3 regions of the Paenibacillus sp. FSL R5-0701 genome follow, and region 1 is predicted to be linked to each of the others. Evidence: predicted binding sites of a transcription regulator. Region 1 holds the regulator's gene; each other region holds the start of a gene.
What was found. The regulator CtsR, encoded in region 1, represses protease genes until heat stress. The targets are predictions, from matches to a motif close to ATGGTCAATAAAGGTCAAACA.
Positions count from the first base shown of each region.

Region 2: clpP (ATP-dependent Clp endopeptidase proteolytic subunit ClpP) is a predicted target of CtsR. The motif match lies at 3,414-3,434, and genes of this name have one in related genera.
Region 3: clpP (ATP-dependent Clp endopeptidase proteolytic subunit ClpP) is a predicted target of CtsR. The motif match lies at 3,026-3,046, and genes of this name have one in related genera.

Region 1 covers NZ_CP150230.1:6,261,194-6,267,832, forward strand. The annotation lists gene MKZ13_RS27665 (ATP-dependent Clp protease ATP-binding subunit) at 1-61, opposite strand, end outside; gene MKZ13_RS27670 (protein arginine kinase) at 246-1,316, opposite strand; gene MKZ13_RS27675 (UvrB/UvrC motif-containing protein) at 1,345-1,869, opposite strand; gene MKZ13_RS27680 (CtsR family transcriptional regulator) at 1,901-2,362, opposite strand; gene MKZ13_RS27685 (GNAT family N-acetyltransferase) at 2,824-3,999, opposite strand; rRNA gene rrf (5S ribosomal RNA) at 4,179-4,295, opposite strand; rRNA gene MKZ13_RS27695 (23S ribosomal RNA) at 4,371-6,639, opposite strand, start outside.
Region 2 covers NZ_CP150230.1:5,530,085-5,536,723, forward strand. The annotation lists gene lonB (ATP-dependent protease LonB) at 1-79, opposite strand, end outside; gene ispG (flavodoxin-dependent (E)-4-hydroxy-3-methylbut-2-enyl-diphosphate synthase) at 247-1,344, opposite strand; gene clpX (ATP-dependent protease ATP-binding subunit ClpX) at 1,465-2,718, opposite strand; gene clpP (ATP-dependent Clp endopeptidase proteolytic subunit ClpP) at 2,731-3,321, opposite strand; gene tig (trigger factor) at 3,701-5,041, opposite strand; gene MKZ13_RS24465 (hypothetical protein) at 5,180-6,022, opposite strand; tRNA gene MKZ13_RS24470 (tRNA-Arg) at 6,348-6,421, shown strand.
Region 3 covers NZ_CP150230.1:180,700-187,338, forward strand. The annotation lists gene MKZ13_RS00885 (SIMPL domain-containing protein) at 1-679, shown strand, start outside; gene MKZ13_RS00890 (DUF4163 domain-containing protein) at 1,067-2,164, shown strand; gene clpP (ATP-dependent Clp endopeptidase proteolytic subunit ClpP) at 2,341-2,937, opposite strand; tRNA gene MKZ13_RS00900 (tRNA-Arg) at 3,114-3,188, opposite strand; gene MKZ13_RS00905 (sugar-binding domain-containing protein) at 3,615-4,640, shown strand; gene gap (type I glyceraldehyde-3-phosphate dehydrogenase) at 4,749-5,756, shown strand; gene MKZ13_RS00915 (phosphoglycerate kinase) at 5,908-6,639, shown strand, end outside.

The DNA of each region.
Region 1 (6,639 bases):
CTTCTTCCTGCGCGAGTGCGAGCACCTTTTGGGCCCGTTCCGTAAATCTTCCAAACATCATATCTCCTGCACCTCCATGGTTTTGGATAAAACGAGGTCATGTAATGAAATAACCGTCGTATTCTTCATATCATTTTTGTTTGCAGCCGTGCTGCGAATAAAGTCATTTGGCATTTGTACATGCCTTATTATATAAAAGCCGCAATGCGGCATGAAACCATAATTCAATACAATATTAGGCTAAGCTAGGACTGCTTCGCTGCATTGATCGTATCACGAATCAACTGAGCACGGTAGATGTCACGCTCATCTGTGCGCATATCTTCCCCGAACGTTTTCTGCAAGAATCCCGGCTGTGTCATCACATTCAACTCATTCATTACCGTAATGGACAGTCCATCCAACAAACCGAGATCCACGCCAAGGCGTACATCAGATAAGCGCTGTGCAGCTTCCTTGGAATCCACAATAGCTGCATGAGACAATATGCCGTAAGAGCGCATGACACGATCCGTAATCCGAACTCTGGAGTCGGTAATTAACCGTTCTCTGGCTGTACGCTCATGACCTATCATCTGTAATACAACACCATGCAGGTTCTCGATGACTTCCTGTTCGGTCTGTCCCAAAGTAATCTGGTTCGAGATCTGGAACAGGTTACCCATCGCCTCACTGCCTTCACCGTATATCCCCCTTACAGTTAAACCCACTTGGGAAACTGCGGTTAAAATGCGGCCAATCTGTTGTGTCATCACCAGGGCAGGCAAGTGCATCATAACCGATGCTCTAACACCTGTACCTACATTAGTAGGACAGCTGGTTAAGTATCCTCTGCGATCATCAAAAGCATAATCCACGTGCGCTTCAAAAGCATCATCTATTGCGGAAGCTTTCTCCCAGGCTTCTTTCACCTGGAACCCCGGATAGAGGCACTGGATACGAAGATGATCCTCTTCGTTAATCATAATACTGACAGACTCATCCTCACTGAGAATAACCGCACCATTCCTGGATTCATTCGCAAGACTTGGACTGATGAGATGTTTCTCCACCAGCACCCGTTTGTCGAGTTCGTCAATATCGATCAGATCCAACGTATGAAAATCCCCAAAGGCATGAACGTCATCGTATTGAAGTACTTCGCTCAGCTTATTCAGCACCTCTTCCGATTGCTCATTGGAAGCCAGCATCGGAAACGGAATATGCTGAAGGTTGCGTGCAATCCGGACACGGCTGCTAATGACAATTTCGGAATCAGCCGCATCACTGCGCATCCAGTCGCTGAGCGCCTTCTCTGTAAAGCGCAGATTAGGCATTACACATCCCTCCTACTCATGACAAACTTTACTCCTGAGCTATTCCTTTTTCAAGTCCTCTGATCTGGTCACGGATCTGAGCCGCCTCTTCAAATTCCTCTTGCGCGATGCTCTCCTGGAGCTCACGCTTCAGATCAGCGATTTGCCGTTTCACCTTGATGCGACCACCAGCTCGTGCAGGCACTTTGCCTACATGGGACGTATTACCATGAACCCGCTTGAACAAAGGATCCAGGCGGCTGTCAAAATATTTATAACATGAACTGCAGCCGAACCGGCCTATCTTGCTAAATTGTGAATACGTCATACCACACTCTTCACATTGAAGTGCTTTTGCAGGGGGTGTTCCTGCCGATCCACTTTTGCTGGCTGGATCAAAATCAAGCAATCCAGACAATAAGTTGTGAATGGAAAACCCACCTGCTGTTCCAGGGATCATTTCCCCTTTTTCACGGGCACATGACTCACAAATATGGAATTCCGTCTTCTCTCCATTTACGATCTTCGTAAAATGAAGTGTCGCCGGACGTTTATTGCATTCTTGGCACAGCATATTGATGTACCTCCTTTGACCCCGATAGTTTTCATTTACCGAGCAAAGATATTAACATCGCCTTCAACATTCTGGCACGAATTTGATCCCGGTAAGGAAGTTTGACTAATATAACCTCTCTAGATACAGCAGCTCGCATCAACCCGGCTTCCCGCTTGCTCAAGAAGCGTGCTTCTTCCAATTGATAGATCAATCCTTCGGCAGCTGTCTGCCCGATCTCTTCACCAATACTATGGTGCAAATGATTATGCAGAGCTGATTGGGCCGGTAATTCAATGCGCTGTATGCGAACATAACCACCACCGCCGCGTTTACTCTCTACCAGGTATCCCTTCTCGAGTGTAAAACGTGTGCTGATGACATAATTGATCTGGGAAGGTACACATGAGAATTGATCTGCCAGATCATTACGCTGAATTTCAACCATTCCTTCGGGACTTTCATGCAAAATACTCTTCAGATATCGTTCGATAATATCAGAGATATTACGCATCCAATCATCCTCCACTGTCTGAAACGTTAAGTCAATAAGGACCCACACGCCCCCACAGAGTACACCTTCTCTACCCATTTAACCAATCAGGGAAACAGCGAATCTTGCTTCCAAAGGTGTCAACAGGAGAGCGAAGGAAGCACGAAGGTCCTTTAATATTCCCTTGATCCTCCAACGAAATGAATCCCGTATATTGGCGATCATGCATCAGATTGTAGAAAGAAAGCTACTTAAGTATTAAACCTTTAGTTGACTTTGACTTTCTTTGACTTTATAACCATTATAGCATATTTTGTGGTTTTGCCAAGTGGGGTCACTATTCATTTTTTACGATTTTACACGAAATATTCCCCGGACACAAAAAAACCTCCCCAAAATTGCTGGAGAAGTCCATTTGTCTTTCGATCACGCCGTATTTCTATATAAGCTAATCAAGTTAAATGGAGCAGTGGGAATAGCTATCAGAAGAAATCAAGCAAATAGGTTTCCCGTTCAGGAATCGCTTCTTCCAAAGCCATGATTGCTGTGTTCGGTCCGTGAATTCTTCCGATTCGTGCCATTTCCGTTGGTCTGCGATATCCCATCAGCACCGCGGTAAGGGATTGAATATCCACCTTAATGGTCTGATCATCATTAATTGCCTCCGAAGTTTTCCATATGGACGCTGTTCCGTTCATTGCCACGTTTAATTGCCATACCCCTTCATTCCACGGAGCGTAGGTATCCTCTACCTGTAGAACAATCTGCACCGGTGAGTCCTGGCTTGCAAATGGATACTGAGATATAAACTGCTCTACACTAACGATACGCGCCATAAAATAAGGTACAATCTCCTGCTGAATCCGTGGGTTATCCAGTTGGAAGGCAAGCGTATCACTGGCAGGCGCCTGCAACGTAACTTCCTGGATCATGGAATCATGGTTAGCAATGAAGGTCCACAGCCCTTGCCTCGCCTCTTCATTCAGATAGATGATCTCTTTAATGGTAAATTTATTTTCCTTAACCTCATATAAAAGATAACCTTGTGCTGCATCAGCTTCATCGTAATATACAGCCTTCTGGCTGGTCCCATTAACAAGAACTGAATTCTCCCACCTTGCATCATCCCGAACCAGAGTTCCGTTATAACGCTCAGCATAAGCACTGTATACTTCCTTTAGTATGCTGAGGGCCGGATCCCCACGCCGAATCGTTCCAGGTGTCGCTTTTTTCGAAGGCAAATGAGCTGCAGGCACTTTATAACGTTTAAATTCAACATACGTCTCCCATCCATACTTCCGATAGAAACCAAAGGAGAATGGATGCAAGAATGATATACTTTGTTTGTTACGATTCATTTCTTCCAACGCATGCTTCAGCAGACCCGCTACCCAGCCTTTGCGTCTATACTCTGGCCAGGTGGCAACACCCGCAATACCGCCCATCTCGAACGATCTGCCATGAATATAGGTTTGAAAAGGAATGATGTGAAGTTTGGCTCCTAGTTGCCCGTCCTCATATACACCCCATATATCCTGTGACGAAAATTGACTCCTCCGTTTTTCTTTCTGTTCTTCACCCATTACTACTTGAAAAGCATATTCGGAGAGTGCCATCGCCGGTTCAAAATCATCTACCGTCAATTTCTGAATTTCCATGTCGTCCTACACCCCATTCGCTAGAGTTATTATCAATCCAAATCATGGCCTGATATGTGATATATGTACCCCTTAGAGTGTGTCAGAGGATTCTTACAAAGTCAAATAAGAGATGCTTTCGCATCCCCTTAAATAAACAAATAAAAACCACCACCGAATAACATCGGCAGTGGTTCTTCGCTTGGCGGCGTCCTACTCTCCCAGGACCCTGCGGTCCAAGTACCATCGGCGCTAGAGGGCTTAACGGTCGTGTTCGGGATGGGTACGTGTGGAACCCCTCCGCCATCGCCACCAAACGCGTAGCTTACATTTCAGAGTGTTGTTCTCTGAAAACTAGATTCGAAACGAAACATGCGAATTATCACTTGCTATTGGATAAGCCCTCGACCGATTAGTACTGGTCAGCTCCATGCATTGCTGCACTTCCACCCCCAGCCTATCTACCTCGTCGTCTTCAAGGGGTCTTACATACTGGGAAATCTCATCTTGAGGGGGGCTTCACGCTTAGATGCTTTCAGCGTTTATCCCGTCCGTACATAGCTACCCAGCGGTGCTCCTGGCGGAACAACTGGTACACCAGCGGTACGTCCATCCCGGTCCTCTCGTACTAAGGACAGCTCCTCTCAAATTTCCTACGCCCACGACAGATAGGGACCGAACTGTCTCACGACGTTCTGAACCCAGCTCGCGTACCGCTTTAATGGGCGAACAGCCCAACCCTTGGGACCTACTTCAGCCCCAGGATGCGATGAGCCGACATCGAGGTGCCAAACCTCCCCGTCGATGTGGACTCTTGGGGGAGATAAGCCTGTTATCCCCAGGGTAGCTTTTATCCGTTGAGCGATGGCCCTTCCATGCGGTACCACCGGATCACTAAGCCCGACTTTCGTCCCTGCTCGACTTGTAGGTCTCGCAGTCAAGCTCCCTTATGCCTTTGCACTCTTCGAATGATTTCCAACCATTCTGAGGGAACCTTTGGGCGCCTCCGTTACTCTTTAGGAGGCGACCGCCCCAGTCAAACTGCCCACCTGACACTGTCCCCGCACCGGATTACGGTACCAGGTTAGAACCTAGATACGATCAGGGTGGTATCCCAACGTTGCCTCCACACAAGCTGGCGCTCATGCTTCAAAGGCTCCCACCTATCCTGTACAGATCGTACCCAAATTCAATATCAAGCTGCAGTAAAGCTCCATGGGGTCTTTCCGTCTTGTCGCGGGTAACCTGCATCTTCACAGGTATTAAAATTTCACCGGATCTCTCGTTGAGACAGCGCCCAAGTCGTTACGCCATTCGTGCGGGTCAGAATTTACCTGACAAGGAATTTCGCTACCTTAGGACCGTTATAGTTACGGCCGCCGTTTACTGGGGCTTCGGTTCACAGCTTCGGGATTACTCCCTAACCACTCCCCTTAACCTTCCAGCACCGGGCAGGCGTCAGCCCGTATACTTCGCCTTACGGCTTCGCACAGACCTGTGTTTTTGCTAAACAGTCGCTTGGGCCTTTTCACTGCGGCCCCCTCGTGCTATTCACACTACCGGGGCACCCCTTCTCCCGAAGTTACGGGGTCATTTTGCCGAGTTCCTTAACGAGAGTTCTTCCGCGCGCCTTAGAATACTCTTCTCGCCTACCTGTGTCGGTTTGCGGTACGGGCACCATCACCTGGCTAGAGGCTTTTCTTGGCAGTGTGAGATCATGACCTTCGCTACTATAATTTTCGCTCCCCATCACAGCTCAGCCTTACAATGTGCGGATTTGCCTACACATCAGCCTCACTGCTTAGACGGACATCCATCAGTCCGCGTCACTACCCTACTGCGTCCCCCCATTGCTCATAACGGCTTACGGTGGTACAGGAATTTCGACCTGTTGTCCTTCGACTACGCCTTTCGGCCTCGCCTTAGGTCCCGACTTACCCTGAGCGGACGAGCCTTCCTCAGGAACCCTTAGGCTTTCGGCGGATCAGATTCTCACTGATCTTTTCGTTACTCATACCGGCATTCTCACTTGTATAATGTCCAGCGCTCCTTACGGTACACCTTCAACCCTTATACAACGCTCCCCTACCCCTGATGCAAAGCATCAAGCCATAGCTTCGGTGGTGTGTTTAGCCCCGTTACATTTTCGGCGCAGAGTCACTCGACCAGTGAGCTATTACGCACTCTTTCAATGATGGCTGCTTCTAAGCCAACATCCTGGTTGTCTGTGCAACTCCACATCCTTTCCCACTTAACACACACTTGGGGACCTTAGCTGATGGTCTGGGCTGTTTCCCTTTTGACAATGGATCTTAGCACTCACTGTCTGACTCCCGGAAGTAAGTCTATGGCATTCGGAGTTTGACTGAGCTTGGTAACCCTTGCGGGCCCCGCACCCAATCAGTGCTCTACCTCCACGACTCTGTTTTCCGAGGCTAGCCCTAAAGCTATTTCGGGGAGAACCAGCTATCTCCGAGTTCGATTGGAATTTCTCCGCTACCCCCACCTCATCCCCGCATTTTTCAACATGCGTGGGTTCGGGCCTCCAGTGCGTGTTACCGCACCTTCACCCTGGACAGGGGTAGATCACCCGGTTTCGGGTCTACGTCCACGTACTAAGTCGCCCTATTCAGACTCGCTTTCGCTGCGGCTCCGGCTCTT
Region 2 (6,639 bases), 730 kb from region 1:
GCAGCAGGTTCCAGAAATACAAACCAATCACCACTCCAAAAAATAACTGAATCAACATGATGACCATACCAAATTCCATGTCTTCACATCCTCCTATTTTGTCGCTATTCTCATATGAGATCATGCTAATACTTGGTAGTATAGCCTTTTCAACGCGACGTAAACGGGTGATGCGGAATTTGTATGCGAGAAAATAAAAAGCCCGCCATTGCTGGCGAGCTTTTGTTGTAACAAGATATGAATCAATCAGTGCGAACGACCAGGAATAACCCCTGTCTCTTCGTAGGCTTCGACGATTTTGTCGATCTCTTTTTTTAATTCCTCAACCATGATTTCTTCAGGTACTTTACGAATCATCTTGCCGTGACGGAACAAGAGACCTTCTCCACGAGCACCGGCTATGCCGATATCCGCTTCTTTGGCCTCACCTGGACCATTAACCGCACAACCCAATACCGATACTTTAATCGGCACCTTCAGTTTGGAGATATACGCTTCCACTTCGTTGGCAATGGAGAACAGGTCGATATCCAATCGTCCACACGTTGGGCAGGAGATCAATGTAGCTGCATTTGTAATGAGTCCAAATGTTTTGAGCAGATCACGAGCGACCTTAATTTCTTCTACCGGGTCCGCACTCAGTGAGATCCGCATCGTAGAACCAATACCCATGGACAATAAGGCTCCCATACCTGCGGAGCTTTTGATCGTACCGGAGAACAGTGTACCTGCTTCGGTAATCCCGAGATGCAACGGATACGGAATGATTTGAGCTGCTTTGGTATATGCCTCAATCGCCATCGGCACATCCGATGCTTTGAGTGACACGATGATATCATGGAAATCAAGCTCTTCCAAAATACCAATGTGATACAATGCACTTTCTACCATAGCATCTGCCGTAGGATACCCATACTTCTCAAGGAGATGGTTTTCCAAAGACCCCGCATTTACTCCAATCCGAATCGGAATACCACGGTCTTTACAAGCCTTAACCACTTCTTCCACTTTCGCACGTTTACCGATGTTACCTGGATTAATCCGAACTTTATCGATGCCGTTCTCAATCGCAAGCAAAGCCAGCTTATAGTTGAAATGAATGTCCGCTACGAGCGGTATATGAATGCGTTTCTTGATTTCCTTGATGGCTGCGGCAGCTTCCTCATTATTCACCGTTACACGTACCACTTGGCAACCCGCTTCTTCCAGTCGCAGAATCTCTGCAACCGTTGCTTCAACGTCTGCCGTTTTGGTTGTACACATACTTTGGATAATGACTTCGTTACTGCCACCGATCGTTACGTTTCCCACTTTCACGGGACGTGTATCCTGTCTTAAATACATGAGTGATTTCTCTCCCCACAACGTCAAAGCTCCACCCTGACAGAGACATGAATTCGCCTTCTGCCAAAGTGGAGAACTGACAAGTCTATATTTCAGAGTTCAACGGGATTCAGGCCTTTATTAGGCGCTCTCTTCCTGCTTATCGTCCTTTGATTGGCTTAGTTCAGGCACGACTCTTTTCTCAACAACTTCTTCGGTAATGACACAGTTCGTAACATCATCACGTGAAGGCACTTCATACATGATTTCAAGCATGATACCTTCAATGATGGCACGTAATCCACGTGCACCTGTGTTACGTTTAATTGCTTCTTTTGCAATCGCAAGCAATGCAGCTGGTTCAAATACCAGATTCACATTATCCAGCTCGAGCAGTTTTTGGTACTGTTTGGTAAGCGCGTTTTTTGGTTCGGAAAGAATCCGTACCAGCGTATCTTCATCCAATGGCTCCAAAGTGGAGATGACTGGCAGACGGCCTACAAATTCCGGAATCAGACCAAATTTCAGCAAATCTTCCGGCAATACCATACCCAGGTATTCACCTGGTTTCAGATCTTTTTGCTCAGAAACGGTATTAAAGCCAATGACTTTTTTACCGATCCGGCGTTTGATCATTTGCTCCAGACCATCAAAGGCACCGCCGCAAATGAACAGGATGTTCGTTGTATCGATCTGAATGAATTCTTGATGAGGGTGTTTACGACCACCTTGTGGTGGTACAGAAGCCACAGTTCCTTCAAGAATTTTCAAGAGAGCCTGTTGCACACCTTCGCCCGATACATCACGAGTAATGGATGGGTTTTCGGATTTACGCGCTACTTTATCAATCTCATCGATATAAATAATGCCACGCTCTGCTTTTTCCACATCATAATCAGCAGCTTGAATCAGTTTGAGCAGGATGTTCTCTACATCCTCACCTACATAACCCGCTTCTGTTAATGACGTAGCATCCGCAATAGCAAAAGGAACATTCAAAATTTTTGCCATCGTTTGCGCAAGCAACGTTTTACCAGAACCTGTTGGTCCTAACAGCAAAATGTTACTCTTTGACAATTCAACGTCTTCAATTTTGCTTTGTGTGTTGATCCGTTTGTAGTGATTATACACCGCAACAGACAATGACTTCTTCGCTTGCTCCTGTCCAATAACATATTGATCCAGGATATTACGAATTTCTTTTGGTTTTGGAATATCTTTGAGGTCTACTTCTTCGTCATGACCGAGTTCTTCCTCAACGATTTCGGTGCAAAGTTCGATACATTCATCACAAATGTACACGCCTGGTCCAGCGACCAACTTACGCACCTGCTCCTGAGATTTACCGCAAAAAGAGCATTTCAGTTGCCCTTTCTCATCGTTAAATTTAAACATGAAACCACCCCTTTAGGAATTGATCGGTCTACTGAGCACCTGGTCAATAATGCCGTACGTCTTAGCCTCTTCAGCGCTCATGAAGAAGTCACGGTCTGTATCCCGCTCAATTTTCTCAAGAGACTGACCCGTACGATCGACGTATATTTGATTCAGTTTCTGACGTGTTTTAATAATCCATTCTGCGTGTATCTTAATATCCGCAGCCTGTCCTTGAATGCCGCCAAGCGGCTGATGAATCATTACTTCGCTATTTGTCAGCGCATATCTCTTGCCAGGTGCACCGGCTGTCAGCAATAACGAGCCCATGCTTGCTGCCATCCCAACGCAAATGGTAGATACATCCGGCTTGATAAATTGCATCGTATCGTATATACCCATCCCTGCGGTGACAGAACCACCAGGTGAGTTAATGTACAAGCTGATATCCTTCTCAGGATCGTCGGCTGCCAAAAACAAAAGCTGTGCTATGACAAGATTGGCTACATCGTCATCAATCGCACTGGTTAGAAAGATAATGCGATCTTTCAGCAAACGTGAATATATATCGTAAGACCGCTCGCCTCGATTGGTTTGTTCTATAACCATTGGCACCAGACTCATGAGACCAACCTCTTTTCTACATGTAATTAGACATAGGCCACCTGTAAAGCAAACCCAAATTCATTCTAACACTTTCCTGTGACAATGTCATTTTTCACAAGAAGGGTCAGACATCCGTTTGTTTACTTTTTTAGCCTGATCATATTTAACCATGTTTTCTATGTATGTGCAAATTGAAGCCATCCTATGCCGTATTGCCTTTTTTTATTTGCATGAAGTACATAGGTATGTAAAAAGTGTACAGGGATCAATAAAATTAGTGTTCATCCATATAATTACTTCATTTTCTATAAAATGGATGTCATAATTTAAAAATAAGGCACGCAATAATTCACGTGCCTTATCGTTTATTCAACTGACAAGTTGATAACAGCTTGTCTTATTTTTCGTCAGCTTCTGCAACAACTTCTTCAGCTGGAGCTTCAACCGGTTCAACAACTGTGCTGTTCTCAACAAGAACGTCAATCGTTTTACGCAGTTTAACTTCATCGCGAAGGCTGTCCAGGGAACCATTACCTTCGAGGATGCCACGGATCTCATCAGTAGGACGCTTGTAAGATTCAGCCATTTTCTCGAGTTCTTGATTCACTTCTTCGTCAGATACTTCAATGTTTTCCGCTTTACCTACAGCTTCAAGCACCAGGTTGTTGCGAACACGTTTGGAAGCATCTTCTTGCATTTGTCCTCTCAGGTCAGCTTGAGTCTGGCCAGAGAAGCTCAGGAACATTTCAAGGTTCATACCTTGGTTACGCAAACGGTTATCGAAATCGCGCATCATGTTTTGTACTTCGCTCTCAACCATTGCAGCAGGAATGTCCACTTCAGCGTTCTCAGCCACTTTTTCTACAACTGCATTTTCTTGTGCAGCTTTGGCTTCGTCAGCTTTACGGGATTCCAATTGTGTTTTCAGGTCAGCTTTGTACTCTTCAAGAGTGTCGAATTCGCTAACATCTTTAGCAAACTCATCATCCAATGCAGGAAGCTGTTTGCGTTTGATTTCGTGAATTTTCACTTTAAATACCGCTTGTTTGCCAGCAAGTTCTGCTGCATGGTAGCTCTCTGGGAAAGTCACTTCTACGTCTTTGAAGTCACCTGTGGACAGACCCACAACTTGTTCTTCAAATCCAGGAATGAATGTGTTGGAACCCAGTTCCAGGGAATAACGCTCAGCTTGTCCACCTTCGAAAGGTACACCATCAACGGAACCATCGAAGTCGATTACTGCAACGTCGCCGTTAGCAGCGGAACCTTCATCGATTACAACGAGTTCAGCGTGACGTTGTTGAAGACGCTCAAGTTCTTCAGTCACTTCTGCTTCAGTTACTTCACCTTTTGCTACAGCAACTTCGATTCCTTTGTACTCACCAAGAGTAACTTCAGGTTTCACAGTTACTTTTGCTTTGAACTTGAAAGTTTGTCCTTTAGCGAATTGTTCAACATCTACGTCAGGACGATCAACCGGGAAGATATCCGTTTGGTCGATTGCTTCTGTATAAGCTTCAGGAAGCAAAATGTCGATTGCTTCTTGATAAAGGCTCTCTACACCAAAACGTGCTTCGAAGATGGAACGTGGTACTTTACCTTTACGGAATCCAGGTACGTTTGCTTGTTTAACCACTTTATTAAAAGCTTTGTCGAGTGCTGCAGTTACACGATCTGCATCCACTTCAACCTCAAGAACCCCAAGGTTCTTCTCTATCTTTTCCCAAGTTGCTTTCATTGTATACTTTCCCCTCCAAAATTCACATGTTCACGTAGACAATCACGTACAAAATAACCATTTTAGTATAAACAAGATTAGATTCTTTTTCAAGGGGAATCCCTTGATACGGTTTAAGGAAAACGTTTCCGGCCTCTATTAGCCATCCAATCCGGCAGATACAAACTGCTTCATGGAACGATAAGCCTGCTCCAGCCGAAAGCGCATTGCCCCTGTCACAGCATACATTGAGCGAGTATTTTCCTCATCATGCGAGCCACCCAGACTGTCTGCAACGGTCATATGTAGAGCTGCTGCCCATATATCTGTCATGGAATCATTTTCTTCCAACATGGATACATAATCACGAGTTCCATACACGGCCATGACATATTGTATCCATAACTCCTGAGCAAAATAAAAGAGCGTAGGTTCATGAACCTCCGTCTGATCTGCCACTCGTTCCAAAATCTGAACGATCTGGAGCGGGAATTCCTCTGGTTTAAGAGGCACGGTATCAATCTCGACTTCAACCTGCTCTTCGCCTCTCGTAAACAGGATCATACCTTGAACGCCTCGGCGACGCAAGGTTTGCAGCACCCGAAATTGAAGCAAAGGGTGAAGTGACTTCTCTTTTAACCAACTCGTAAGTGCCTCATCAATCTTCGGCAGATCAAGATAGGCCAGCTGCTCCAAAGCCAGCATTGTCTGTTCAGACAGCGGCTCTTCCATGACTGTGCGAAGCATCTTATCTGCATAGCCATCATCCTGTTCAAGCTTCATTCGGGCATGCTGTCGTGCCATGTCCTCCTCACTAATCTCTTCTTCCTCTTCTCGTTCTTCAAGAACGGCAGGCGAGGTTTCTTCATATTGAGGAAACGCAGCCTGAAGCCATTCGAGCAGGGCCCGCCATTCATCGTAGTGGCGCTCTTCCTGTCCCTGACATTGCAGCAAAAAGTGAAGCAATTTCATCGCTTCACCATACCGTTCATTTTCAAGCATAACTGTCAATTGAATCTGGTAATAGTCCAGCGTCTTAGGAAACAGCACAATATTGTTGTTATGCTCGGTTTCCGGGGTCGTGGATTCCTTAATGGGAGCACCTCCTCTATATCCTGAATCTCCAGTTGGCAACAACCTAAATAGATATATATTAAAACGATTGTTGATCTATTTTTTTGAGTTCTCCTGATATTCTAACATAACCTTAAATATAATGAAAAAAACGTTACTGCCGCCAAATATCATATACGAAAAACAGTTTAAAATAAAATGCTTGATATTCCTGTATGCATATGATAAAATCAATTTTGCTTGAAAAAATCATGTCTCAGTAGCTCAGCTGGATAGAGCAACGCCCTTCTAAGGCGTCGGTCGGGGGTTCGAATCCCTCCTGGGACGTATTAAAAAGAAGCTTCCTTCGGGAAGCTTTTTTTGCGTTCTGGGGATGAGAACCCCAATGGTTCGTCGGAGCATTCGCTTCGTTAGCACCACTTCGCAGTCTCGACTGCAAGGAGAGTATCCCTCCTGGGACGTATTAAAAGAAAACTTCCTTTGGGAAGTTTTTTTTGCGTTCTGGGGATGAGAACCCCAATGGTTCGTCGGAGCATTCGCTTCGT
Region 3 (6,639 bases), 1.1 Mb from region 1:
GGTTGCACCAGGTAACTATGCTTACGCTGCAGAGGTTCAGGGAGTACAACAGAATGTGATTAATGTTGTGGGGAAAGGTGAGATTCAAGTGAAGCCTGATATCGCGTATCTGTCCATTGGTGTGAACAGTACTGCAGAGACAGCTGCATCTGCTCAAAAAGCGAATGCTGCCAAAGTTCAAAAGGTATCCAACTTGCTGAAGAATACGTGGAAGATCAGTGCAGACGACATTCAAACGAGTCAGTTCTCTGTACAACCCAACTATACGTATAGCGAAAAAGACGGACAACAAATTAAAGGATATACAGCGCATCATACGCTGACTGTCACATATCGTGAGATGGACAAGATCGGCGAGTTGCTCGATGCTGCTTCGGGTGCGGGTGCCAACAATATTGAAAATGTGCGCTTTACTGTAGAAAACCCGGAAAGTTATGAGTCCCAAGTGATTGAGAAGGCTGTTGCCAATGCAGATGTGAAAGCTGGCGCCATTGCAAAAGCAGTTAAACGTCAACTGGGTGCTGTTCTTTCCGTAAGCCAAGGTGATGCCAATGTGCCTGTGTTCTATGCAAGTGAGGCATTAATGTCCAAAGCACAAGATACAGCAGGTGGCACTGAGATTGAAACAGGCCAGGTTAAAGTAAGCACAATCCTGAATATCACGTATGAAATGAAATAAACAAGAGGCAACTAGGATTGTAAGCTCAAGTAACCTTTTCAAGTGTCATTTGAAGGGTACAACGAAATAATGACAAAGACTTTGTCCTGTGGACAGAGTCTTTTTTTGTTGGAAAGGCAAACTTTGATGAAGTTAGATAGGAGGGTACCTTTTTGAAGCAACATGAAATGCTGTATATTGGTATCTTTTTTGTATAGTTGTTCGTGACAAAAAGGTCATATCCCCATATATTTTCCGCCTGATATTCATCAACATTGTAACTCGAGCTGTAAACCTTTCCGAAATCGGGTTAATTATAATAGAGAGGTGAGCGTATGAGATATGCGATCAGGTCATGAGTACATACGCAATGATCCCTAATTGTGAATTCAGAGAGGAGTTTTATATATGACATCATGGAAAAAATGGACAAGTGCATTGCTTGCGGCAGGAATTATTGTAGGTAGCGGTTCGGTGTGGCAGGACAGCTCGGTTCAGGCAGCATCGGTATCCTCTAAAGTGACAACCCCAGCTGAGGTAACTCTGAAATCGGGTGGGAAAACACTGACTCAAAAAGGACTTCTTCAAGGTGGCTCAACTTGGGTATCTCTTACGGCAGTTAAAGATGTGGCAGGTGGAACGCTGAAATATGATGCCAAAACCAAAGAGTACGCTTTGACAGCAGCCAATAACACGATGACGATCAGCCTATCGGATGGCGAACCGAGTGTTCGAATTAACAACTATTATCCTCAAGTGGACGCAAAGCTGATCAACGGCAGATTGTATATTCCATTCTCAGCAATGAGAGATTATCTGGGTGTACAGGGGAACTGGGATGGCAAAACCAAAACGTTGACACTCAGCAAGGTGAAACAAAATAACGTAAAAATTAAAGCGGCAACAGTTAATGTCACTGTGAAAAATGCCGAAGTAGATGTTCAATATCCGCAGGTGAGTGGACTTGCCAGCAAAGAAGCTGAAGCGGCGATTAACAAAGTGCTGAAAGATGAAGTGGATGCTTATGTAGCTGACTTCAAGAAACAGACATCTGAATTCGGCGGTGCAACAGCCAACCGTCCATATGCATTTGAGAGCTCCTATGTAGTGACGTACAACGAAAAAGGTGTGCTGGGGCTCATTACACAACGATACGAAGATTATGCTGGCGCCCATGGTATGACATACCGTACGGGCCACACCTTTGCACTGGACACAGGTAAGGAGCTTACGTTAGATGATGTGCTGCAAAATAATAAAACCATGCGCGAGACGTTGAGTAAAAAAGTGGGTGAACAACTGAAAGCCCGCGGTGGATACCTCGATGGGTATAAAGGGTTAAATAAAGATCAAGATTTCTATGTGACACCAACGGGTGTAGTTGTGTTCTTCCAGTTGTATGAATATACGGCATACGCAGAGGGATTTCCTGAAATGCCATTTACGTACAAAGAGCTTCTCCCTAAAGGCACAGAACCTTTCAGTAATGTATCTAAAACCAAATAAAGAAATCATTATTATGCACTCTTAAGTTATCTTCCTTATTCCTTATAAAATGAAAAAAAGAAGCCCTCATCATGATCATGATGAGGGCTTCTTCTCGTATAGACAACACAATTATATGTTGCTGATTACGTTAGGTGTTGATTATGTTAACGCATAGACCGTGGTCTACGTCACACTTAGATGCCTTGTGATCCTACGTTTTCGATAACTTTATCAATGATACCGTAATCGGCGGCTTCAGCAGCACTCATGAAGTAGTCACGATCTGTATCTTTCTCAATCCGCTCCAGCGGTTGACCTGAACGCTCAGAGATGATGCGGTTCAAGGTATCACGCATTTTCAGGATGCGGCGAGCACGAATTTCGATGTCAGAAGCCTGACCTTGTGCACCACCAAGTGGTTGGTGAATCATAATCTCACTGTTTGGTAATGCAAAACGTTTACCTTTTGCACCGGCATTCAACAAGAATGCACCCATGGAAGCCGCCATACCTACACAGATGGTAGATACATCCGGTTTGATGAATTGCATTGTATCGTAAATCGCCATACCGGCTGTAATCGATCCGCCTGGGCTGTTGATGTATAAGTGAATGTCTTTCTCCGGATCTTCCGCAGCCAGGAACAACATCTGTGCCATAATGGCATTAGCCACTACGTCATTAACATCGCTACCAAGGAAAATAATACGATCCTTCAGCAATCTGGAGTAGATGTCGTAGGCGCGCTCACCCCGGTTGCTCTGTTCAACGACCATTGGAATAAAACTCACGTGAAAAACCTCCTTGGAATGTAAATGTTATTGGTGTTTATACTTAAACTGTTACCGTATTACCCACATAATAAACAATTCCAAACAAAAAGTCAAAGAAAGTCAAACTAACTTGCAAAAAAAAGAAACCTTTCCGGTTTCATTGGTTAAATGGGTTATGAGCTGTTAAATAAAAATGGCGCGCCCGCCAAGAATCGAACTTGGATCTCAGGCTTCGGAGGCCTACGTCATATCCATTGGACCACGGGCGCACATTATGTGACAGCAATAATGATTATAGCTCATGAAATATTTAATTGCAAGCAGTTCGTTGTGGTATTGGTTTGGATTAACCTAAAAATGATCATGATGAAGAAGAGTGGATAAAGAGTGCATTTAAGTAAATGCTATTAGAGGTTTTGGACATGCCGTATGAAATGTGATTCTGAGCGATATGTAGACTGGATTCATTTGTTTCTTCTATATATGGTATGCGTGAGCTAGTCCTAGATCATGGAAGTCTAAGATTGTGAAAATAGGCGCGTACAAACGCTGAATGCGTGTCGAAATAACACGTTGAAACACTTGCATGTCACGTCAGTTTTAGGTAGAATAGACGTGGGACTTAAAAAGTTAACCCGGGACGTTTTAGGGCCACAAAAGAGAGCTTAGAACGAGAACTTGCGGGAGTGGAAAGCATGCGAACGATTTTAGAAATACAAAAGCAGCTTCTGCCTGATCTCATGGATATCTTGAAAAAGAGGTATACGATTCTGCAACAGATCATGTTATCGGATGTGATTGGACGGAGAACGTTAGCTAATTCCATGCAGATGACCGAGCGGGTTCTGAGGGCTGAGACCGATCTGTTAAAGGCTCAGGGACTTATTGAAATTGACAGTGCAGGAATGAAGATCAGCGAGGCAGGGTATGATTTGCTGCAGCAGTTAGAGCCCGTAGCCAAAGAGTTGTTCGGATTATCTGAGCTGGAAGAGCGCATCAAGCAAGCCTACGGTCTGCAAAAGGTAGTTGTGGTTCCTGGTGATTCGGACGTTTCTCCATTTGCCAAAAGGGAACTGGGCAGAGCCGGAGCGAAGGCTCTCGGCAATATCATGAGTGACAACGACGTTGTCGCCGTTACTGGCGGATCAACAACGGCCGAAGTCGCAGAGCAACTGACTCCGCCAACATCGCTCAAAGGTGTTTGGTTCGTACCGGCACGCGGTGGACTTGGAGAAAGCCTTGAAATTCAGGCAAATACGATCGCATCCACAATGGCAAAACGGGTAGGAGCGCAATACAAACTCCTGCATGTACCGGATTTGCTTAGTGATCATGCCTATGAATCATTAATCCAGGACCCCAGTGTTCAGGAGATTCTGCAGCTGATTCGGAAATCGCGGATTGTTATTCATGGAATTGGTGATGCCGTAGAGATGGCGACAAGACGTAAACTTGCGACGGAGATTATAGATGAACTTCAGGAGCAAGGAGCCGTATCTGAATCTTTCGGTTATTACTTTAATGATCAGGGTAAGGTGGTACATACCATGCTTACACTGGGTATGCGACTTCAGGATATTGAACGAACCGATGTTGTGATTGGAATTGCAGGTGGCAAAAGCAAAGCTGCTGCTATACATTCCGTGTTACGATTTGGTCAGGAAGATATTCTGATTATTGATGAGGCTGCTGCCAAAGTCATCGTTGCTGAAATGGAATAAGTGTTTGCTTTGCATTACAATTATTGTTGTCTTGACGGACTTCACCGTCTGTCTTGAATATATAAGTTTCATAAAAAAAATTAATCAAAACTTGGGAGGAACTTACTCATGATTAAAGTAGGTATTAACGGTTTTGGACGTATTGGACGCTTGGCATTCCGCCGTATTCAAAATGTAGCAGGCATCGAGGTAGTAGCAATCAACGACTTGACTGACGCTAAAATGCTCGCTCATTTGCTCAAATATGATACAACTCAAGGTCGCTTCGATGGCGATGTTGAAGTACACGATGGCTTCTTCAAAGTGAACGGCAAAGAAGTTAAAGTATTGGCTAACCGTAACCCGGAAGAACTTCCTTGGGGCGACCTGGGCGTAGATATCGTTCTGGAATGTACTGGTTTCTTCACAACTAAAGAAGCAGCTGAGAAACACTTGAAAGGTGGAGCTAAGAAAGTTGTTATCTCCGCACCAGCTACTGGCGACATGAAAACCATCGTTTACAACGTAAACCATGAAATCCTCGACGGTACTGAAACTGTAATCTCCGGCGCATCTTGCACAACAAACTGCCTGGCACCTATGGCAAAAACATTGCAAGACAAATTCGGAATCGTTCAAGGTTTGATGACTACAATTCACGCTTACACTGGCGACCAAAACACGTTGGATGCTCCACACCCTAAAGGTGACTTCCGTCGTGCTCGCGCAGCAGCTGAAAACATCATCCCTAACACAACTGGTGCTGCTAAAGCAATCGGTCTGGTAATCCCAGAACTGCAAGGCATCCTTGATGGTGCAGCTCAACGTGTACCAGTAGCTACTGGTTCCCTGACTGAGCTCGTAACTGTTCTGAACAAAAAAGTAACTGCTGAAGAAGTTAACGCAGCTATGCAAGAAGCTTCCGATCCAGAAACTTTCGGATACACAGAAGACGAAATCGTATCTTCCGATATCCAAGGAATCACTTTCGGTTCCCTGTTTGATGCAACTCAAACTAAAGTTCTGACTGTTGGCGACCAACAATTGGTTAAAACTGTAGCTTGGTATGACAATGAAATGTCCTACACTGCACAATTGGTTCGCACTTTGGAGCACTTTGCAAAAATGATTAAGTAATATCTGCAATAACATAGAGCGGAAACAGATGCTATATTGTTTCCGCTCTTTATATATCTACATTTTGCAAATTTCTCAAAAACACCAGGATTGACGAGGGATTTTAGCTCTTGATTGGTCCACCAAATACATGGGTGCGGAGGAAATACAGATGAACAAAAAAAGTGTACGCGATATCGAATTGACAGGAAAACGGGCTTTTGTCCGTGTAGATTTCAATGTGCCGCTCGAAGATGGTAAAATTACAGATGACAAACGTATTCGTGCAACGCTTCCTACAATCAACTTCTTGATTGAAAAAGGCGCTAAAGTCATTTTGGCAAGCCACATGGGTCGTCCTAACGGCGAAGTGGTTGAATCTTTGCGTTTGACTCCAGCAGCTGAGCGTTTGTCTGAATTGCTTGGTAAAACAGTTGTTAAAGCTGACGGTTCTGTTGGTGACGCTGTTAAAGCTCAAATCGCTGAACTGAACAACGGCGACGTATTGTTGCTTGAAAACGTTCGTTTCCACGCAGGCGAAGAGAAAAACGATCCGGAACTGGCAAAACAATTTGCTGAACTGGCTGACGTTTTCGTTAATGATGCGTTTGGCGCGGCTCACAGAGCACACGCTTCGACTGAAGGAATCGCTCACTTGCTTCCAGCAGTGTCCGGTTTGTTGATGGAGAAAGAACTTGAAGTGTTGGGTAAAGCAATCTCCAACCCTGAGCGTCCTTTCACAGCTATCATTGGTGGATCCAAAGTTAAGGACAAAATCGATGTAATCGACAACCTGCTGAACATTGCAGACAACGTAATCATCGGTGGCGGTCTGACTTACACGTTCTTCAAAGCACAAGGACATGAAATTGGACAATCCTTGCTGGATGATTCCAAACTTGAT